2 regions of the Lactiplantibacillus brownii genome follow, and region 1 is predicted to be linked to the other one. Evidence: a T-box and tRNA genes for the amino acid it is inferred to sense, from the RefSeq annotation. Region 1 holds a T-box; the other holds one or more tRNA genes.
What was found. A T-box is a leader RNA that pairs with one kind of tRNA and senses whether it is charged. The one in region 1 lies ahead of leuS (leucine--tRNA ligase), so its partner is inferred to be a tRNA-Leu.
Positions count from the first base shown of each region.

Region 2: it has a tRNA-Leu gene. The T-box ahead of leuS (leucine--tRNA ligase) is inferred to sense a tRNA for this amino acid. The anticodon was not compared.

Region 1 is NZ_JAVCWF010000001.1:1,194,393-1,203,943, reverse strand. It holds gene RA086_RS05350 (ABC transporter ATP-binding protein) at 1-36, opposite strand, end outside; gene RA086_RS05345 (universal stress protein) at 249-755, opposite strand; gene pepV (dipeptidase PepV) at 795-2,198, opposite strand; gene RA086_RS05335 (NAD(P)H-hydrate dehydratase) at 2,325-3,152, shown strand; gene RA086_RS05330 (pseudouridine synthase) at 3,218-3,961, opposite strand; gene RA086_RS05325 (putative polysaccharide biosynthesis protein) at 3,969-5,639, opposite strand; gene leuS (leucine--tRNA ligase) at 5,824-8,247, opposite strand; T-box leader at 8,529-8,742, opposite strand; gene RA086_RS05315 (phosphatase PAP2 family protein) at 8,886-9,548, shown strand.
Region 2 is NZ_JAVCWF010000001.1:1,810,363-1,819,913, reverse strand. It holds gene RA086_RS08590 (VTT domain-containing protein) at 1-385, opposite strand, end outside; gene RA086_RS08585 (peptidylprolyl isomerase) at 565-1,149, shown strand; gene RA086_RS08580 (CvfD/Ygs/GSP13 family RNA-binding post-transcriptional regulator) at 1,285-1,689, shown strand; gene RA086_RS08575 (hypothetical protein) at 1,686-2,066, shown strand; rRNA gene RA086_RS08570 (16S ribosomal RNA) at 2,439-4,004, shown strand; rRNA gene RA086_RS08565 (23S ribosomal RNA) at 4,210-7,130, shown strand; rRNA gene rrf (5S ribosomal RNA) at 7,203-7,319, shown strand; tRNA gene RA086_RS08555 (tRNA-Val) at 7,326-7,398, shown strand; tRNA gene RA086_RS08550 (tRNA-Lys) at 7,402-7,474, shown strand; rRNA gene rrf (5S ribosomal RNA) at 7,521-7,637, shown strand; tRNA gene RA086_RS08540 (tRNA-Val) at 7,643-7,715, shown strand; tRNA gene RA086_RS08535 (tRNA-Lys) at 7,718-7,790, shown strand; tRNA gene RA086_RS08530 (tRNA-Thr) at 7,889-7,961, shown strand; tRNA gene RA086_RS08525 (tRNA-Gly) at 7,978-8,049, shown strand; tRNA gene RA086_RS08520 (tRNA-Leu) at 8,065-8,150, shown strand; tRNA gene RA086_RS08515 (tRNA-Arg) at 8,161-8,234, shown strand; tRNA gene RA086_RS08510 (tRNA-Pro) at 8,240-8,313, shown strand; tRNA gene RA086_RS08505 (tRNA-Met) at 8,342-8,415, shown strand; tRNA gene RA086_RS08500 (tRNA-Ile) at 8,432-8,505, shown strand; tRNA gene RA086_RS08495 (tRNA-Ser) at 8,551-8,640, shown strand; tRNA gene RA086_RS08490 (tRNA-Met) at 8,647-8,720, shown strand; tRNA gene RA086_RS08485 (tRNA-Asp) at 8,724-8,798, shown strand; tRNA gene RA086_RS08480 (tRNA-Phe) at 8,831-8,903, shown strand; tRNA gene RA086_RS08475 (tRNA-Gly) at 8,912-8,982, shown strand; tRNA gene RA086_RS08470 (tRNA-Ile) at 8,988-9,061, shown strand; tRNA gene RA086_RS08465 (tRNA-Ser) at 9,064-9,151, shown strand; tRNA gene RA086_RS08460 (tRNA-Glu) at 9,173-9,245, shown strand; tRNA gene RA086_RS08455 (tRNA-Met) at 9,255-9,328, shown strand; tRNA gene RA086_RS08450 (tRNA-Asp) at 9,332-9,406, shown strand.

The DNA.
Region 1 (9,551 bases):
ATAAGTCTTAGTGATGCCTTTCAATTCGATTCCCATGTCTGTCCTGCTCCCTTAAACAAATTTATTCGTGATTTAAACTAATTAATCACTTCCTAAATCATGCCAGATGAACGTTTCAATCGTGTCGACTTGCTGTAAAGTTTATGTATGGCTTGCGTAAAAAGTTGTGTTCATAAACCGTTTTTAGCCAAAAATTAAAGCCTACTCAACATTTTACTGTCAAGCAGGCTTTCAATCTTATTTTCATTTTAAAGGCGGCGCGTTAACCGTGTCCCATGTTTAACAGGTTGATGTTGCTGATCTGTCCGCACAACCAAAACGTCACAAGGGGCATTACGAGTGACATAGGCTGCATTTGACCCAATCAGAAACCGTGAAACCGCATTTAGACCAGTCGCGCCCAAGACGATCAACTCGGTCCCATAACGCGTTGGCAAAGTCGTGGCTAACAAGGTTTTGGAGTTGCCCGAATGCAAATGAACTTGCACATCTGGCACTCCCGCAGCCACTGCAGTGTGCCGTGCTCGCACTAAATTAGCTTTGAGTTTGCCCGTTAGTTCATCTAGCACTTGCGGTGTGGCCGCACCAAATCCCATCGGCCCTTGCGTAATCCCAATAAACTTTTCCGTATTAATGATCGTCACAATATCTAATGTGGCCTTCATTTGACTGGCAAGCGCGATGGCACGTGCTAAAGCCAGTTGCGATTGCGGCGACGTATCAATACCCACGAGTATCTTTTGATAGCCGGTCATGATCAGCATCCCCCTTTTAAATGATCTTACGAGTCGTGTCTATTCCGTAGCGAGAACGGCAATGGATTCACCATAAATCGCCATGGCCGCCATTAAATCAGCCACTGGTTGAAATTCATTGGCTTGGTGCATGGTATCTGCCGTGTGTGGGAACAAGGCGCCAAACGCCACGCCGCGTTTCATCATCCGACCATACGTCCCACCGCCGACAATTTCTGGTTGTGAGGCTTCATCACCAGTTTGACGGCGATAAACAGCCATTAAGTCCTTCACAATTGGATCATCAGGATCAACGTAGTGTGGCACCATGAAGTCGCCCTGACTAACCGTTGCACCAGCGGGTAGTTGTGTCGTCACCCCATTGGTCAAATCAGCTGGTTCGATGCCTTTAGGATAGCGGAAGTTCAAGGTCAACGCCCCACCAGCTTGTTGGTCAAAATGTAATAGCCCGACATTCATAGTCAAATCGCCCATCACATCGTCCTTATAAGCTAAACCAAGTTGCTTAACCCGAGAATCATCATGCAACTTCGTGGCAATAAAGGTTAGGAACGCCTTGGCATCCGCCGCAAACGCGTATTGATTCAAGAAAGTAGCCAAATAAGTTCCGGCATTAATCCCGTTGCGCGGTTCCATCCCATGTGCCGCTTTACCGACAACTGCCAACGTCAAACCTGTCGCAGTTTGGTCACTGACCGTACCAGTCACCGGTTGAGCCGCCAAGAAAGCAGTAAAATCAGCGCTAACTTTTTCAGGATCTGGCACCGTCAATGTGGCCGTGGCCTCGCGTGGCACCATGTTCTCCCGCAAGCCGGAATCAAATGTAGTCAAGACATAGTCGCCTTGCGCTTGCTTTCCAAATTTCACTTGTAGACTGACATTTCCTTTTTCACCATTGATCAATGGGAACTCCGCATCTGGTGAAAAGCCTAACGTAGGGGCGGGTTCTACTTCAAAGTAACGCTTCATGCCCGTCCAATTGCTTTCTTCATCCGTCCCAACGATGAACCGAACTTTCTTATTTAATTTCAAGCCGAGTTCTTTAACCATTTTCAAGCCGTAATAAGCCGCCATACCAGGGCCTTTGTCATCTGAAGCCCCACGCGCATAGAGTTTGCCATCCTTCATAGTTGGTTCAAACGGATCGGTATCCCAACCGTTTCCTGCGGGCATTTCATCAACGTGTGCCAAAACGGCTAACGTTTCATCACCTTCACCGTATTCCGCATAACCAACCAAATTGTCGATGTTTTTAGTTTTAAAGCCGTCCCGTTCAGCAATCGCTAAAAAGGTTGTCAAGGCTTGTTTGGGTCCTGGTCCTAGTGGCGCATCCGCAGTTGCCTGACTGTCATCGCGAAAACTTGGTACTCGTAACATTGTCGTTAAATCAGCTAGATAGTCCGCTTGGTGTTTTGCGGCTTCTGCTTGCCAATCAATTGTCATGTGTGATTCCTCCCAATCGTTTATAGCTTAATTTTAGCATAGGTTTCCATAAGTTAATAATTGGAAGCAACCGCTCTCAAACAATCATGGTATACTCGAAGAAAACAATCGAAAGCTGGTCTTCATTTGCAATCAATCACGACAGAATTAGTTCATCAAACGATTACGCGCCGACCAGCCGAATCGCATAAGGGCACTTACGGGCGGCTCATGTTGATCGGCGGGAATCAAAACTTCGGTGGTGCCATCATTATGGCGGCGACTGCGGCAATCTACAGCGGCGCCGGACTCGTGACGGTCGCGACCGATGCGAGTAACTTTACGAGCCTGCACGCGCAATTACCGGAAGCCATGGTCGTCGACTATCGCCAGACCGCTTATGTCACCCAATTATTACAAACGATGGATGTCATCATCATTGGCCCAGGCTTGGGCACGGACCAGTTAGCGGCAAACTTGCTAACGACGGTGCTGACTCACGTTCAAGCTCATCAGCGACTCGTTATCGACGGCTCTGCGCTAACGTTACTAGCCGCTCGTCAGCAGTCACTGCCGGACGCTCAGATTGTGGTCACCCCACATCAAATGGAATGGCAACGACTGAGTGGGCTAAAAATTGCTGATCAAACGCCAACCGCGAATCGCCAAGCCCAACAACACTTGCACGCCATTGCCGTGGTCAAGGCCCATCATACAACGGTTTACACTAATGACCGTGTTTGGTTTAACCCCGGCGGGACGCCAGCAATGGCGACCGGTGGCATGGGTGATACGCTTGCCGGCATGGTTGGTGGCTTCGCGGCACAATTTCCAGATTTCACCAACGCTATTTTGAGTGCCGTTTATTTGCACAGTGAAGTTGCCGACGACCTTGCGCAATCGCGCTACGTCGTCTTGCCCCATCAGATCAGCGCTGAAATCCCCAAGTACATGCACCGCGCTAGTCTTGCTTAGCACAACCAGATCAAAAAAATCACCTGAAATGAGCTTTTCAGCTTAATTTCAAGTGATTTTTTGATTTAATCGTTAGTTATTGTTTGATCCGCATCTGCTTTGAGTGCGGTCAGTTCATCATCGGTTAACGCGCGATAATTACCGGCTAAAAGCCCTACCGGTAGGGTTAAGGACCCAAACGAAATCCGACGTAATTGAACAACTCGTTCGCCAAGGGTGCCAATCATTCGCTTAACTTGATGATACTTGCCTTCATGAATCTTGATTTGGATCGTCGTAAAGTTTTCGATTTCATGGAAAGCCACAATTTCAGCTTGCGCCGGTTGTAATTGGGTGCCATCCTTTAACGTGATGCCATCATTAAATCCAGCCACTTGCGCTGGCGTAATCTCACCAGTCACTTCGGCTTCATAGACTTTGGTCACGTGATGTGCTGGGGCTAACAAGGCATGTGACAACGCCCCATCATTCGTAATCACTAGCACACCTTCCGTATCTTTATCCAACCGTCCGACCGGGAACAAGTCGTCACGATAATCCGTCGTATTAAATAAATCCAAGACCGTTTTTGCTTGCGCATCGGTCGTCGCCGTAATAACCCCCACTGGCTTGTTCAACACATAATAAAAATATTGTTGATAGCGCACCTGTTGATCATCTAACAAGACCGTATCGCTGCCGGGATTCACTTGTTGCTTACCGGATAGCACCGGCTCACCATTAGTGGTAATATGGCCGTCTTTAATTAAACGCCGGACCTGGGTCCGCGTCCCGACTCGCATCGCATGTAAAAATTTATCAATTCGCATAATTCACCTACTTAATCCGAAGTTTGCGCCGTAACCCAGCTGCTCGCTCACCAATCATCAGATCAGCCAAGCGTGAACGGAGGGCAAAATAAGCATAGACTGCGCCGCCCACGGCAACTGCTAACATCACGATCACAAACGCCTGAGTTTTGCTTTGTTCATTTAATAAGAGATTCAAACCATGCACCACTAAAGCCGCCGAAATATAAGTCAAAATTGAGAAAATCAGAATACGGTTTATTTTTGGCAATAGTTGCACGTAACGGACGCCAAAGTTCACTTCCAGATCGTACAATGCCATAATGCTGGCCACAAGCATCCCAATCGCCGTTGCGACCAATGGCCCCGCCGCTGACAGGAAGTAAATACATGGCCATTGGACCACTAGCTTCACTGCTAAACCAATCAAATAAAACCGAATAATGTCTCGATTACGGGACAAGCCTTGCATCAAGGCCGACGCAACCGTAAACAAGCCCAAGACAATGGCGGTAAATGCCGAAATTTCAAGAATCATGGTACCGGCCTTGCTGTAACCATAAAATAACGTATTCAACGGTTGCGCCACAGCAGCCATGCCGAGTGCTCCCGGAATCATAATGAATAGGAATAAAGTGAACGCATCTTCTAGTTGCTTTCGAATATTACGCCGATTATGTGCCGCCAACGATTCTGATAACAGTGGCACCACCGTCACCGCAATCGCCGAAGCTAACGAAACAATGATCATGACCAATTTGTTGGCATTGAACGCGAACAAGGCGTATAAATCATTGATCACTGCAATCTTCGTATGAAACGTCATCTGCATAATTGGTTGGAAGGTCGCTTGATCTAATAAGTTAAAGACCGTCGTCGCCGTGTCAATCACGATAAACGGTATCGCCTGCACAATGATGTCACGGAACAACTGCCAAACTGGAATCACTAATTTGTCATCACTTTGAGCAGCCAACTGATTTAATTCTGGCCGTTGCCGATAATAATATAGTCCGAGTAACATAAAACTCGCGGCAGCCCCTACAAAGGCCGCAAATGTCGATTGGGTAATGGCGTTGACCCAGTCCCCATTTTGGACACGCATAATAAAGTAAGTCGCGCCCAACATATAAACGACCCGAAAGACCTGTTCCACGAACTGTGAAATGGCGGATGGCGCCATCTGCTGATAGCCTTGGAAAAAGCCACGGGTTAAAGACATTGAGGGAATAATCACTAGCGCAATCGCTAAAGCCCGTAAAACGGGAATCACATTAGGATCGCCGCCACCGAAAATGAACCCAATCGGCTTAGCGCCAAACCACAAAATACAGCCACTAAGAATACCGAGAGCCGTTGTCAACAATAACCCCCGTTTGAAGAGCCGTTGACCAACCCCATATTCATTAATCGCATTATATTCAGAAATTTGTTTCGAAATGGCCGACGGAATCCCGCCAATCGCCACTAATAGAAAGAAACTGTAGATATTGTAGCCCTTCGCATACAGCGCGTTCCCCTGTTGCGAATGGCTGCCCAGCCAAATGACCCAGGGAATTATATAAACAGCTCCCAGAATTCGTGAAAATAGACTCCCAGCCGTCATCCAAGCGGAACCTTGCACCATTTTTTTATGGGCATCCGCTTCAGAATTAACATGGGTCTGCTGTGGCTGCTTAGCCTTTGGTTCCTCAGACATTGTCCCGTACCTACTTTCTTAGTTCAATCTTAACCATTTTAGAGGAAATAGCGGTAAGTTGCAATTCAATTTCAACCTTCTAGGTGAGTTTAAACTAACCTTAAGCAACCAACGCTTCCCCACTCAAAAAAACACCCTATCATCACAATATAACGTGATGACAAGGTGTTCCAATCAATTGCGCTTAATTGGCAACGATATTAACTAATTTACCAGGAATCGCAATAACTTTCCGGACCGTTTTACCAGCCGTAAATTCTTGCACTTTTTCGTCAGCTAACGCTAACTTTTCAAGTTCATCCTTAGTAGTGTCCTTAGAAACTTCAGCGTGTGAACGCACTTTACCATTGACTTGTAAGACGATTTGAACCGTATCTTCAACCAGCTTTGATTCATCATAAGTTGGCCAAGTTGCATACGTGATGGTCTTATCGTGGCCTAATAATGACCAGAGTTCCTCGGATAAATGTGGTGTGATTGGTGCTAACAATTTAACCAAGCCTTCAATATAGACAATCGGTAGATCGTCGACTTTATACGCTTCATTCACGAAAACCATCATTTGTGAGATGGCGATGTTAAAGCGCATTGCTTCGTAATCTTCGCTGACTTTTTTAACTGTTTCGTTGTAAATTTTCGTCAACTTACCGTCATTAATCGTTGTGACCCGATCACGAACATGATTATTTTCATCAATAATCAAACGCCAAACCCGTTCGATCCACTTATTGGCACCATGCAAGCCATCGGTACTCCAAGGAATGGACGCTTCGAGTGGTCCCATGAACATTTCGTACAACCGGAGCGTGTCAGCCCCATATTGTTCGACAATATCATCTGGGTTAACCACATTACCACGCGACTTCGACATCTTTTCGTGATTGTCGCCTAAGATCATCCCTTGATTAACCAACTTCTGGAAAGGTTCTTTGGTTGGCACTGCACCGATATCGTACAAGAACTTGTGCCAGAAACGAGCATACAACAAATGCAAGACTGCGTGTTCGGCACCACCGACATATAAGTCGACTGGTGACCAGTATTCCAACTTCTTGTAGTCTGCAAGTGCATCTGGATTATGTGGATCAACGTAACGCAAGAAGTACCATGAACTCCCAGCCCATTGTGGCATCGTGTTGGTTTCGCGTTTACCTTTACGACCATTTTTATCAACCACATTCACCCAATCATCAATATTGGCTAACGGACTTTCGCCGGTCCCAGAAGGTTCCAAATTCTTCGTGGCAGGCAGGCGTAATGGCAATTCGTCTTCTGGCACTAAGGTCGTTTCGCCATCTTCCCAATGGATCACAGGAATTGGTTCGCCCCAATAACGTTGCCGTGAGAAGATCCAGTCACGTAACCGGTAATTGACTTTCTTTTCACCACAATCATGTTCAACTAACCAGTCGATCATTTTATCAATGGCTGGTTGCTTTTGTAAGCCGTCTACCAAACCAGAATTAATGTGTTCGCCGTCGCCGGTATAGGCTTGCGCGTCATAATCATTCTCACCAGCAATCACTGGTTTGATTGGTAAATCGAACTTCTTTGCGAATTCATAATCACGATCATCATGTGCCGGTACAGCCATGATGGCCCCGGTCCCATATGAGGCAAGGACATAGTCGGCAATCCAGATTGGTAATTTTTCACCATTAACTGGGTCAATCCCATAACTCCCGGTGAAGACCCCGGTCTTATCTTTATTCAAATCGGTCCGTTCGAGATCAGACTTGCTGGCAATCTTAGCTTTATAGGCTTTAATCGCTGCGGCTTGTTCTGGTGTCGTTAAGGCGTCCACTAAGTCATGCTCAGGTGCTAAGACCATATAAGTGGCACCATACAGCGTATCTGGACGGGTTGAAAAGACTTCGATCGACTTATCTTCTTGACCAGCAACCTTAAACCGAATAGCGGCACCAATTGACCGGCCAATCCAATTACGTTGTTGTTCTTTGATATTTTCTGGCCAATCAATGTCATCTAAGTCATCAATTAACCGGTCCGCATAAGCAGTGATTTTCAAACTCCATTGCTTCATTGGCACGCGGTAAACATCATAACCCCCACGTTCCGTCTTCCCATCAATAACTTCTTCGTTAGAGACCACGGTGCCGCCCATCATATCTGGTGCCCAATTAACGAGCGTTTCAGATTCGTAAGCTAAGCCTTTTTTGTAAAGTTGTTCAAAGATCCATTGCGTCCATTTATAGTAACTTGGATCAGTGGTGTTTACTTCACGATCCCAGTCGTATGAAAAACCAAGTGACCGAATTTGTCGCTTAAAGTTTTTAATATTTTTAGCAGTGAAATCTTTCGGGTTATGCCCTGTCTTTAAAGCATATTGTTCTGCGGGTAAACCGAACGCATCCCAACCCATTGGATGGAGGACGTTAAACCCTTGCATCCGTTTCATCCGTGACATAATATCTGTGGCGGTATATCCCTCGGGATGACCAACGTGTAGTCCTTGCCCAGATGGATATGGGAACATATCTAAGGCGTAATATTTTTTCTTGTCCGTTTGATCTAAAGCTTTGAAAGTTTTGTTTTCCTTCCAATAATGTTGCCATTTGTGTTCAATGACTTTATGGTTATATGCCATAGTGGTGCCCCTTTCTTCTGCTATGTAACCTAGCAAATACGACTTTAACTTGAACGACCTTTGTGCTTGAGTTTGGTTGATTTTGGAGGGACGCTGAACATGTTCGCTTAGCCTGAGCTTGCTACCTTGATAGCCGAAACGTGTTCGCTAAGCCTGCGAGTTCCGCTTGCTACACTAATGACCGAATGCTAAAACCGCATTAGGTCATTAGCTAGGCAATGCTCACCAGCAACCCGGCTTAGCGAACACTCTACAAAAAAAGCCCCATAAGCAAAAAGCGCTTATAGGACGAAACAAGGTTCCGCGGTACCACCTATGATTCCACGTCTAGCGTGGCCTCTTGAGATTCTTAACGCGAAACCACGTCCGTGCCTACAAGTAAACTTTCAGCCGGAAAACTCGAAGGTGAGTTCGGTCACGATGAATCCTCGTTTGCAACACCCACGGGGTTTCTGTAAAACATCGCGACCTACTAGTCCTTGTCAGAGTCGTAAGTTATTGATACTCATACTAGCAAACCCTCGTCCCTTTTTCAAGGGGTAACGACCTGCAAACCGGTCATTTTAGTTATGAATGATTAATCTATTTATAAAACATGCTATAATAATCGAAGAAAATTTTTTATCGGAGGAATCGCAATGACTTTCACAACCTGGCGCCGACGAGATATTGGCATGCTTATTTTAGCTTTGGCCTGGTTGGGCTGGAGCATAGCGGTGTGGCAGCAAGCGGCGGTTATCACCTGGTTTGATCAGGCTATCGCTTTACCATTACATCATAGTCCACAATGGTTTCAAACCGCGATGGTCAGTTATACGCACTTTGGTGACCCCCGCAACATTACCATGATCACAACGATGATTGGCGTACTCTTGATCCTTAGCCGTGAGAGTAAAGCGGCCGTTTTCTTCTGGATCAATACTTGGATCTTAGCCGGTTATGGGAATTATTTCGTTAAACAGCTGATACAGCGCCCCCGGCCTACTGCTTGGCGGTTAGTCCAAATTGGTGGCTACAGCTATCCTAGTGGACATTCCACTACAACCACCGTCCTGGTTGGTAGCCTATTAGTCATTGCCTATGACCTACTCAAAAGTCGCCAGCTCAAACGTTGGTTATTTGGACTCGGAGTCGCTATAATTTTATTGATGATGATCAGCCGCATTGTCGTCGGCGTCCACTATCCAAGCGACACCGTTGGCGGCTTAATGCTCGGCACTTGTTTAACTTATCTCAGTCTACGTGTCAGCCAAGGCCATCGTCGCGGTAATTTCAAATTTAAAACACACCACCAATCATGAATT
Region 2 (9,551 bases), 620 kb from region 1:
TCGTGACCGTGATGCCACCATGTTTTTCGAAGAACTTTTCAGACTTCGCAAGTTGTTTTTGATTGATGAGCCGACCGAACCACGAAGTTCGCGTCAACGCTTCTCCAAGCGAATGCCCAATTAAAAAGTTTAATGAGTCACCGGCAAGTGCCGCAACTAAGAATAACAACACAAAGGACCAGATGTGCAAGCCGTATGTCGGGTTGGCTGCAAGCGCGCAAGCGGCAAATAGCAGCGAATCACCTGGTAAGAATGGTAAGATCACCGCACCAGTTTCAATGAAGATGATGGCGAAAAGGATTAAGTAAGTCCAAATCCCAAAACTGTTGACGATTGTGACCAAGTGTTGATCAATATGGAGCACGAAATCAACTAAAAAGCTCATGGTTACCTCCAAAGTATATTTATAAATATTTCTGATATAGCATACCAGATAACCGTGGTAAATACTATTGTTGACGCATAATCCTGGCCAAAACCTTAAACATTTTAGTGAAGTTTACTAGCAATTAGGGAGATTCTCTTGTATCATCAAGGTATTCTAATAGGAAAACGGGTGATATTGTGGCATTTCCACAACTAGATTTATCACAGGTCGAAGGACCTAAGGCAACCATTAAAACCAATTATGGTGATATCAAGGTACAACTATTCCCTAAGCAAGCACCTAAGAGTGTTGAAAACTTTGTTGGTTTGGCGAAAAAGGGTTACTATGATGGCATTATTTTTCATCGGGTCATTCCTGATTTCATGATTCAAGGTGGCGATCCAACGGGGACTGGCATGGGTGGTGAAAGCCTGTGGGGTAACCAATTTGAAGATGAGTTCTCATCAGAAGTCTTCAATATGCGTGGGGCGTTATCAATGGCGAATGCTGGACCAAATACCAATGGCAGTCAATTTTTCATTGTTCAAAAGCCACAGTTAGATCCTGGCATGGCTGATCAGATGAAGCAAGCTGGTTATCCAGAAGAAGTGGTGACTGCTTATGGTAATGGTGGGACACCGTGGTTAGATTTCCGCCACACAGTGTTTGGTGCAGTTAGTGATGGCATGGCTGTTGTTGATGATATTGCTGCAGTTGCGACTGCTGGACAAGATAAACCAGTCAAAGATGTCGTGATTCAAACAATTACCATTGAAGATTAATCATTATATAGAAGAAGTCGTCATTTTGGGGACTCCTTTTTTTGTTGTCAATTTTGAATTCATCACGTTTCAGGTTATAATATTTGAAATTAGTGATTTATATCGAGACAGCGAAAATTAAGAAAGGGTGAGTTGATGAGTAATTATCGAATTGGCATGCAAGTACATGGTCACGTGACTGGCATTCAACCATATGGTGCTTTTGTCACTTTGGATGCCGATCATCAGGGATTGATTCATATCTCCGAATGTCACGAAGGCTATGTGAAGAGTATCAGTGATTATTTGAAAGTTGGTCAAGCCGTTGATGTCGTTATTTTAGACATTGACGAGTACACTGGAAAAATCAGCTTATCACTACGCTGTGTCGAAAGCCGACCACAGCATACGACTAGTGATCTAGAGATCTATAAAACTTTTCGACATAAACATTTTTGGACGAATCGGCATGTCCATGCTGGCTTTGATCCGATTGCTAAGAATTTGGACGGTTGGATCGATGATTCATTGAATCGTTTAAAGGAAGAGGCACATTCATGACTAAACGGGTTGCAGGAACGATTATTAATCCAGAAGATGCAGGAACGAGTTTCTTGGTCAAACAAGTTGAGGGTCAATTTAAGTTTTACAATTTTCCAGTCTTAGCCAATCAAACGCCACTGTCGTCGATTTTATGGAAACTGCGTCATGAGGTTGGCATCGATGTCGATCAACTGCGGCTATATGATTCAGTTGTTGCTCAGAGTGGTCAAGAAAACATTTCACTATTTGTTTTTAATCACTTAAAGATTGATGCAACGATTCGTGAGGCCTGCCGTCAGCAAGGCTTAGTCTTTGTACCAGCGCGTAAACTACATGGCTTATTTGAGAGTGTAAAGGTCAATACGATCCCATCATTTGAAAATTTATCGAAATAAATTCAAATAAAGGGTTGACCTGCATACTAATTCTTGATAATATATATCTTGTCGCTGCGAGAGATAGTTGTCAAACAGCTTCCCGACGACGTTTCAACCGCATAAGTCAAAATGATTTTAATTGTATAAATATTCAGCTTCTTAAAAAAAGTTGTTGACACTTAAAAGATGTGATGATATTATGTAATAGTTGCGTTGAGGTAATCAACCAACAAATTAGACCTTTGAAAACTGAACAAAGTTTCGACAAATCAAATGTGTAGGGTCTAGCAATCCTTGTGATTGTTAGCAAAACATTTGCGAAGTCAATTCGTGAAAACAATTAATAAATTTGAACCAACTTTTTAAATGAGCTTTTTTAGAACTCATCATTAATTTGAGAGTTTGATCCTGGCTCAGGACGAACGCTGGCGGCGTGCCTAATACATGCAAGTCGAACGAACTCTGGTAATGATTGGTACTTGTATCATGATTTACATTTGAGTGAGTGGCGAACTGGTGAGTAACACGTGGGAAACCTGCCCAGAAGTGGGGGATAACACCTGGAAACAGATGCTAATACCGCATAACAACTCGGACCGCATGGTCTGAGTTTGAAAGATGGCTTCGGCTATCACTTTTGGATGGTCCCGCGGCGTATTAGCTAGATGGTGGGGTAACGGCTCACCATGGCAATGATACGTAGCCGACCTGAGAGGGTAATCGGCCACATTGGGACTGAGACACGGCCCAAACTCCTACGGGAGGCAGCAGTAGGGAATCTTCCACAATGGACGAAAGTCTGATGGAGCAACGCCGCGTGAGTGAAGAAGGGTTTCGGCTCGTAAAACTCTGTTGTTAAAGAAGAACATATCTGAGAGTAACTGTTCAGGTATTGACGGTATTTAACCAGAAAGCCACGGCTAACTACGTGCCAGCAGCCGCGGTAATACGTAGGTGGCAAGCGTTGTCCGGATTTATTGGGCGTAAAGCGAGCGCAGGCGGTTTTTTAAGTCTGATGTGAAAGCCTTCGGCTTAACCGAAGAAGTGCATCGGAAACTGGGAAACTTGAGTGCAGAAGAGGACAGTGGAACTCCATGTGTAGCGGTGAAATGCGTAGATATATGGAAGAACACCAGTGGCGAAGGCGGCTGTCTGGTCTGTAACTGACGCTGAGGCTCGAAAGTATGGGTAGCAAACAGGATTAGATACCCTGGTAGTCCATACCGTAAACGATGAATGCTAAGTGTTGGAGGGTTTCCGCCCTTCAGTGCTGCAGCTAACGCATTAAGCATTCCGCCTGGGGAGTACGGCCGCAAGGCTGAAACTCAAAGGAATTGACGGGGGCCCGCACAAGCGGTGGAGCATGTGGTTTAATTCGAAGCTACGCGAAGAACCTTACCAGGTCTTGACATACTATGCAAATCTAAGAGATTAGACGTTCCCTTCGGGGACATGGATACAGGTGGTGCATGGTTGTCGTCAGCTCGTGTCGTGAGATGTTGGGTTAAGTCCCGCAACGAGCGCAACCCTTATTATCAGTTGCCAGCATTAAGTTGGGCACTCTGGTGAGACTGCCGGTGACAAACCGGAGGAAGGTGGGGATGACGTCAAATCATCATGCCCCTTATGACCTGGGCTACACACGTGCTACAATGGATGGTACAACGAGTTGCGAACTCGCGAGAGTAAGCTAATCTCTTAAAGCCATTCTCAGTTCGGATTGTAGGCTGCAACTCGCCTACATGAAGTCGGAATCGCTAGTAATCGCGGATCAGCATGCCGCGGTGAATACGTTCCCGGGCCTTGTACACACCGCCCGTCACACCATGAGAGTTTGTAACACCCAAAGTCGGTGGGGTAACCTTCGGGAGCCAACCGCCTAAGGTGGGACAGATGATTAGGGTGAAGTCGTAACAAGGTAGCCGTAGGAGAACCTGCGGCTGGATCACCTCCTTTCTAAGGAATATTACGGAAACCTTACACATGATTGTTGAAACTTTGTTTAGTTTTGAGAGGTCTAACTCTCAAACTTGTTCTTTGAAAACTAGATAATATCAAATATATTTTTTCATAATGAAACCGAGAACACCGCGTTTTTTGAGTTTTTTAAAAGAAGTTTAATCGCTAAACTCAATTAATCGTATTTTCCTTTGGAAAATAAGGTTAAGTTAACAAGGGCGCATGGTGAATGCCTTGGCACTAGGAGCCGATGAAGGACGGGACTAACACCGATATGCTTCGGGGAGCTGTACGTAAGCTATGATCCGGAGATTTCCGAATGGGGCAACCCAGCAGTTTTAATCAACTGTTACCGCTAGATGAATTCATAATCTAGTCGGAGGTAAACGCTGTGAACTGAAACATCTCATTAGCAGCAGGAAAATAAAGAAATTTCGATTCCCTAAGTAGCGGCGAGCGAACGGGGAACAGCCCAAACCAGAGAGCTTGCTCTTTGGGGTTGTAGGACTGAACATTTGAGTTACCAAAAAGTTTGATAGTCGAAGGATTTGGGAAAATCCGCCATAGATGGTGATAGCCCAGTAGATTAAATCAAGCTTTCTCAGTTCAGTATCCTGAGTACGGCGGAACACGTGAAATTCCGTCGGAATCTGGGAGGACCATCTCCCAAGGCTAAATACTACCTAGTGACCGATAGTGAACCAGTACCGTGAGGGAAAGGTGAAAAGCACCCCGGAAGGGGAGTGAAATAGTTCCTGAAACCATGTGCCTACAATAAGTCAGAGCGCGTTAATGCGTGATGGCGTGCCTTTTGTAGAATGAACCGGCGAGTTACGATCCCGTGCAAGGTTAAGACTGAAAAGTCGGAGCCGTAGCGAAAGCGAGTCTGAAATGGGCGTTTTTAGTACGAGGTTGTAGACCCGAAACCAGGTGACCTATCCATGTCCAGGTTGAAGGTGCGGTAAAACGCACTGGAGGACCGAACCCGTGTAAGTTGAAAATTGCTGGGATGAGGTGTGGATAGCGGTGAAATTCCAAACGAACTTGGAGATAGCTGGTTCTCTCCGAAATAGCTTTAGGGCTAGCCTCGGATTAAGGATCATGGAGGTAGAGCACTATTTGGACTAGGGGCCCGTCTTGGGTTACTGAATTCAGATAAACTCCGAATGCCATTGATTCATATCCGGGAGTCAGACGATGAGTGATAAGATCCACCGTCGAAAGGGGAACAGCCCAGATCACCAGTTAAGGTCCCTAAATGTATACTAAGTGGAAAAGGATGTGGAGTTGCATAGACAACTAGGATGTTGGCTCAGAAGCAGCCACCATTTAAAGAGTGCGTAATAGCTCACTAGTCGAGTGATCCTGCGCCGAAAATGTACCGGGGCTAAGTATACTACCGAAACTGTGGATGTGACCATTAGGTCACGTGATAGGAGAGCGTTCTAAGGGCGGTGAAGCAAGACTGTAAGGACTTGTGGAGCGCTTAGAAGTGAGAATGCCGGTATGAGTAGCGAAAGATGGGTGAGAATCCCATCCACCGAATGACTAAGGTTTCCTGGGGAAGGCTCGTCCTCCCAGGGTTAGTCGGGACCTAAGTCGAGGCCGAGAGGCGTAGACGATGGATAACAGGTTGATATTCCTGTACTAGTTAAATGCGTTTGAACGATGGAGGGACGCAGTAGGCTAAGATGTGCATTCTGTTGGATTAGAATGTCCAAACAACAAGTCTTGTGAAGAGTCAAATGCTTTTCACTTTAAGGACAAGTTGCGATGGGGAGCGAAATTTAGTAGCGAAGCGTCTGATGTCACACTGCCGAGAAAAGCTTCTAGTGAGTATTTAACTACCCGTACCGCAAACCAACACAGGTAGTCGAGGAGAGAATCCTAAGGTGAGCGAGTGAACTCTCGTTAAGGAACTCGGCAAAATGACCCCGTAACTTCGGGAGAAGGGGTGCTGATCGAAAGATCAGCCGCAGTGAATAGGCCCAGGCGACTGTTTATCAAAAACACAGGTCTCTGCAAAATCGTAAGATGACGTATAGGGGCTGACGCCTGCCCGGTGCTGGAAGGTTAAAAGGATGGGTTAGCTTCGGCGAAGCTCAGAATTGAAGCCCCAGTAAACGGCGGCCGTAACTATAACGGTCCTAAGGTAGCGAAATTCCTTGTCGGGTAAGTTCCGACCCGCACGAAAGGCGTAACGATCTGGGCACTGTCTCAACGAGAGACTCGGTGAAATTATATTGTCCGTGAAGATGCGGACTACCCGCGACAGGACGGAAAGACCCCATGGAGCTTTACTGTAGCTTGATATTGAGTGTTTGTACAGCTTGTACAGGATAGGTAGGAGCCATAGAAACCGGAACGCTAGTTTCGGTGGAGGCGTTGGTGGGATACTACCCTCGCTGTATGACCACTCTAACCCGCGCCACTAATCGTGGCGGGAGACAGTGTCAGGTGGGCAGTTTGACTGGGGCGGTCGCCTCCTAAAAAGTAACGGAGGCGCCCAAAGGTTCCCTCAGAATGGTTGGAAATCATTCGCAGAGTGTAAAGGCACAAGGGAGCTTGACTGCGAGACAGACAGGTCGAGCAGGGACGAAAGTCGGGCTTAGTGATCCGGTGGTACCGTATGGAAGGGCCATCGCTCAACGGATAAAAGCTACCCTGGGGATAACAGGCTTATCTCCCCCAAGAGTCCACATCGACGGGGAGGTTTGGCACCTCGATGTCGGCTCATCGCATCCTGGGGCTGTAGTCGGTCCCAAGGGTTGGGCTGTTCGCCCATTAAAGCGGTACGCGAGCTGGGTTCAGAACGTCGTGAGACAGTTCGGTCCCTATCCGTCGCGGGCGTAGGAAATTTGAGAGGAGCTGTCCTTAGTACGAGAGGACCGGGATGGACATACCTCTGGTGTACCAGTTGTGCCGCCAGGCGCATCGCTGGGTAGCTACGTATGGATCTGATAAACGCTGAAAGCATCTAAGTGTGAAACAGACCTCGAGATGAGATTTCCCATTCCTATATGGAAGTAAGACCCCTGAAAGATGATCAGGTAGATAGGTTAGAAGTGGCAGCACGGTGACGTGTGAAGCGGACTAATACTAATCGGTCGAGGACTTAACCAAGCAATTGGTGTTCAGGTTCATAGGAGAAATTATTTGATATTAGCTAGTTTTGAGGGCACAAGTTCTCAATAGTGTGGCGACGATGGCAAGAAGGATACACCTGTTCCCATGTCGAACACAGAAGTTAAGCTTCTTAGCGCCGAGAGTAGTTGGGGGATCGCTCCCTGCGAGGGTAGGACGTTGCCATGCGATTTTGGAGGATTAGCTCAGTTGGGAGAGCGTCTGCCTTACAAGCAGAGGGTCACAGGTTCGAGCCCTGTATCCTCCATTTGAGCCGTTAGCTCAGTTGGTAGAGCATCTGACTTTTAATCAGAGGGTCGACAGTTCGAACCTGTCACGGCTCATTTAACCGCGAGGTTAAATGTTACATTTGAATATTAGTTCCAATAGTGTGGTAGCGATAGCGGAAAGGATACACCTGTTTCCATATCGAACACAGAAGTTAAGCTTTTTAGCGCCGAGAGTAGTTAGGGGATCGCTCCTTGCGAGGGTAGGACGTTGCCATGCATCATGGAGGATTAGCTCAGTTGGGAGAGCGTCTGCCTTACAAGCAGAGGGTCACAGGTTCGAGCCCTGTATCCTCCATTGAGCCGTTAGCTCAGTTGGTAGAGCATCTGACTTTTAATCAGAGGGTCGACAGTTCGAGCCTGTCACGGCTCATTATCACGGTTCGTTTCATGATAAAGTTTTACAAGTTTTTGTTGATTTATATATCTTGGCATGATATGATATTATAGTTGTGTTAATCATCAACTTATGCCGACTTAGCTCAGTTGGCAGAGCATCTGTCTTGTAAACAGGGGGTCGGAGGTTCGAATCCTCTAGTCGGCATTAACTGAATAATTATGCGGAAGTAGTTCAGTGGTAGAACATCACCTTGCCATGGTGGGGGTCGCGAGTTCGAATCTCGTCTTCCGCTTTTACCAAAAGTGTTGCCGGGGTGGCGGAATTGGCAGACGCACAGGACTTAAAATCCTGCGGTTAGTGATAACCGTACCGGTTCGATCCCGGTCCTCGGCACTTTTATGAAGCACCCATAGCGCAATTGGATAGAGTGTCTGACTACGAATCAGAAGGTTGTAGGTTCGACTCCTACTGGGTGCATATAACGGGAAGTAGCTCAGCTTGGTAGAGCACCTGGTTTGGGACCAGGGGGTCGCAGGTTCGAATCCTGTCTTCCCGATTAGATAATCTTTGATTATTTAACAGATCGCGGTGTAGCTCAGCTGGCTAGAGCGTCCGGTTCATACCCGGGAGGTCGAGGGTTCGATTCCCCCTGCCGCGATAGGAATAAAGAGCTCGGACCTTTAGCTCAGTTGGTTAGAGCAAACGGCTCATAACCGTTCGGTCGTAGGTTCGAGTCCTACAAGGTCCATCTACTAATTATAGTGGACAAGTTCCTAGTTATACTTTTTTAAATGGAGGATTACCCAAGTCTGGCTGAAGGGAACGGTCTTGAAAACCGTCAGGTGGGTCAAACCACGCGAGAGTTCGAATCTCTCATCCTCCTTATTATCGCGGGATGGAGCAGTCTGGTAGCTCGTCGGGCTCATAACCCGAAGGTCGCAGGTTCAAACCCTGCTCCCGCAATTTGGTCCGTTGGTCTAGTTGGTTTAGGACGCCTGCCTGTCACGCAGGAGATCACGAGTTCGAGTCTCGTACGGACCGTTACACTAATTAAATATTTTATGGCTAAAAATGGCTCGGTAGCTCAGTCGGTAGAGCAATGGATTGAAGCTCCATGTGTCGGCAGTTCGATTCTGTCCCGCGCCATAAGTGTTGCGGGTATAGTTTAGTGGTAAAACGACAGCCTTCCAAGCTGTAGTCGCGAGTCCGATTCTCGTTACCCGCTTTTATGGGCCTATAGCTCAGTTGGTGAGAGCGCACGCCTGATAAGCGTGAGGTCGATGGTTCGAGTCCATTTAGGCCCATTGGAGAAGTACTCAAGTGGCTGAAGAGGTGCCCCTGCTAAGGGTATAGATCGCGCAAGCGGTGCGAGGGTTCGAATCCCTCCTTCTCCGTTAGTTTCATTTTATAAATATGACCCCTTGGTCAAGTGGTTTAAGACACTGCCCTTTCACGGCAGTAACATGGGTTCGAATCCCGTAGGGGTCATTACATTATCGCGGGATGGAGCAGTCTGGTAGCTCGTCGGGCTCATAACCCGAAGGTCGCAGGTTCAAACCCTGCTCCCGCAATTTGGTCCGTTGGTCTAGTTGGTTTAGGACGCCTGCCTGTCACGCAGGAGATCACGAGTTCGAGTCTCGTACGGACCGTCTTATAAAGAAGATTATCTTAATTGATAATCTTCTTTTTTTCGAAAAAAGCATTAATTCAAGAGTAGTTAGTGTATCGCAGTGTTCACGGCGGATCACGGCTCAAGTGGGGTCATCCGCTTTTACAGTTATGGTCGCTGAACGA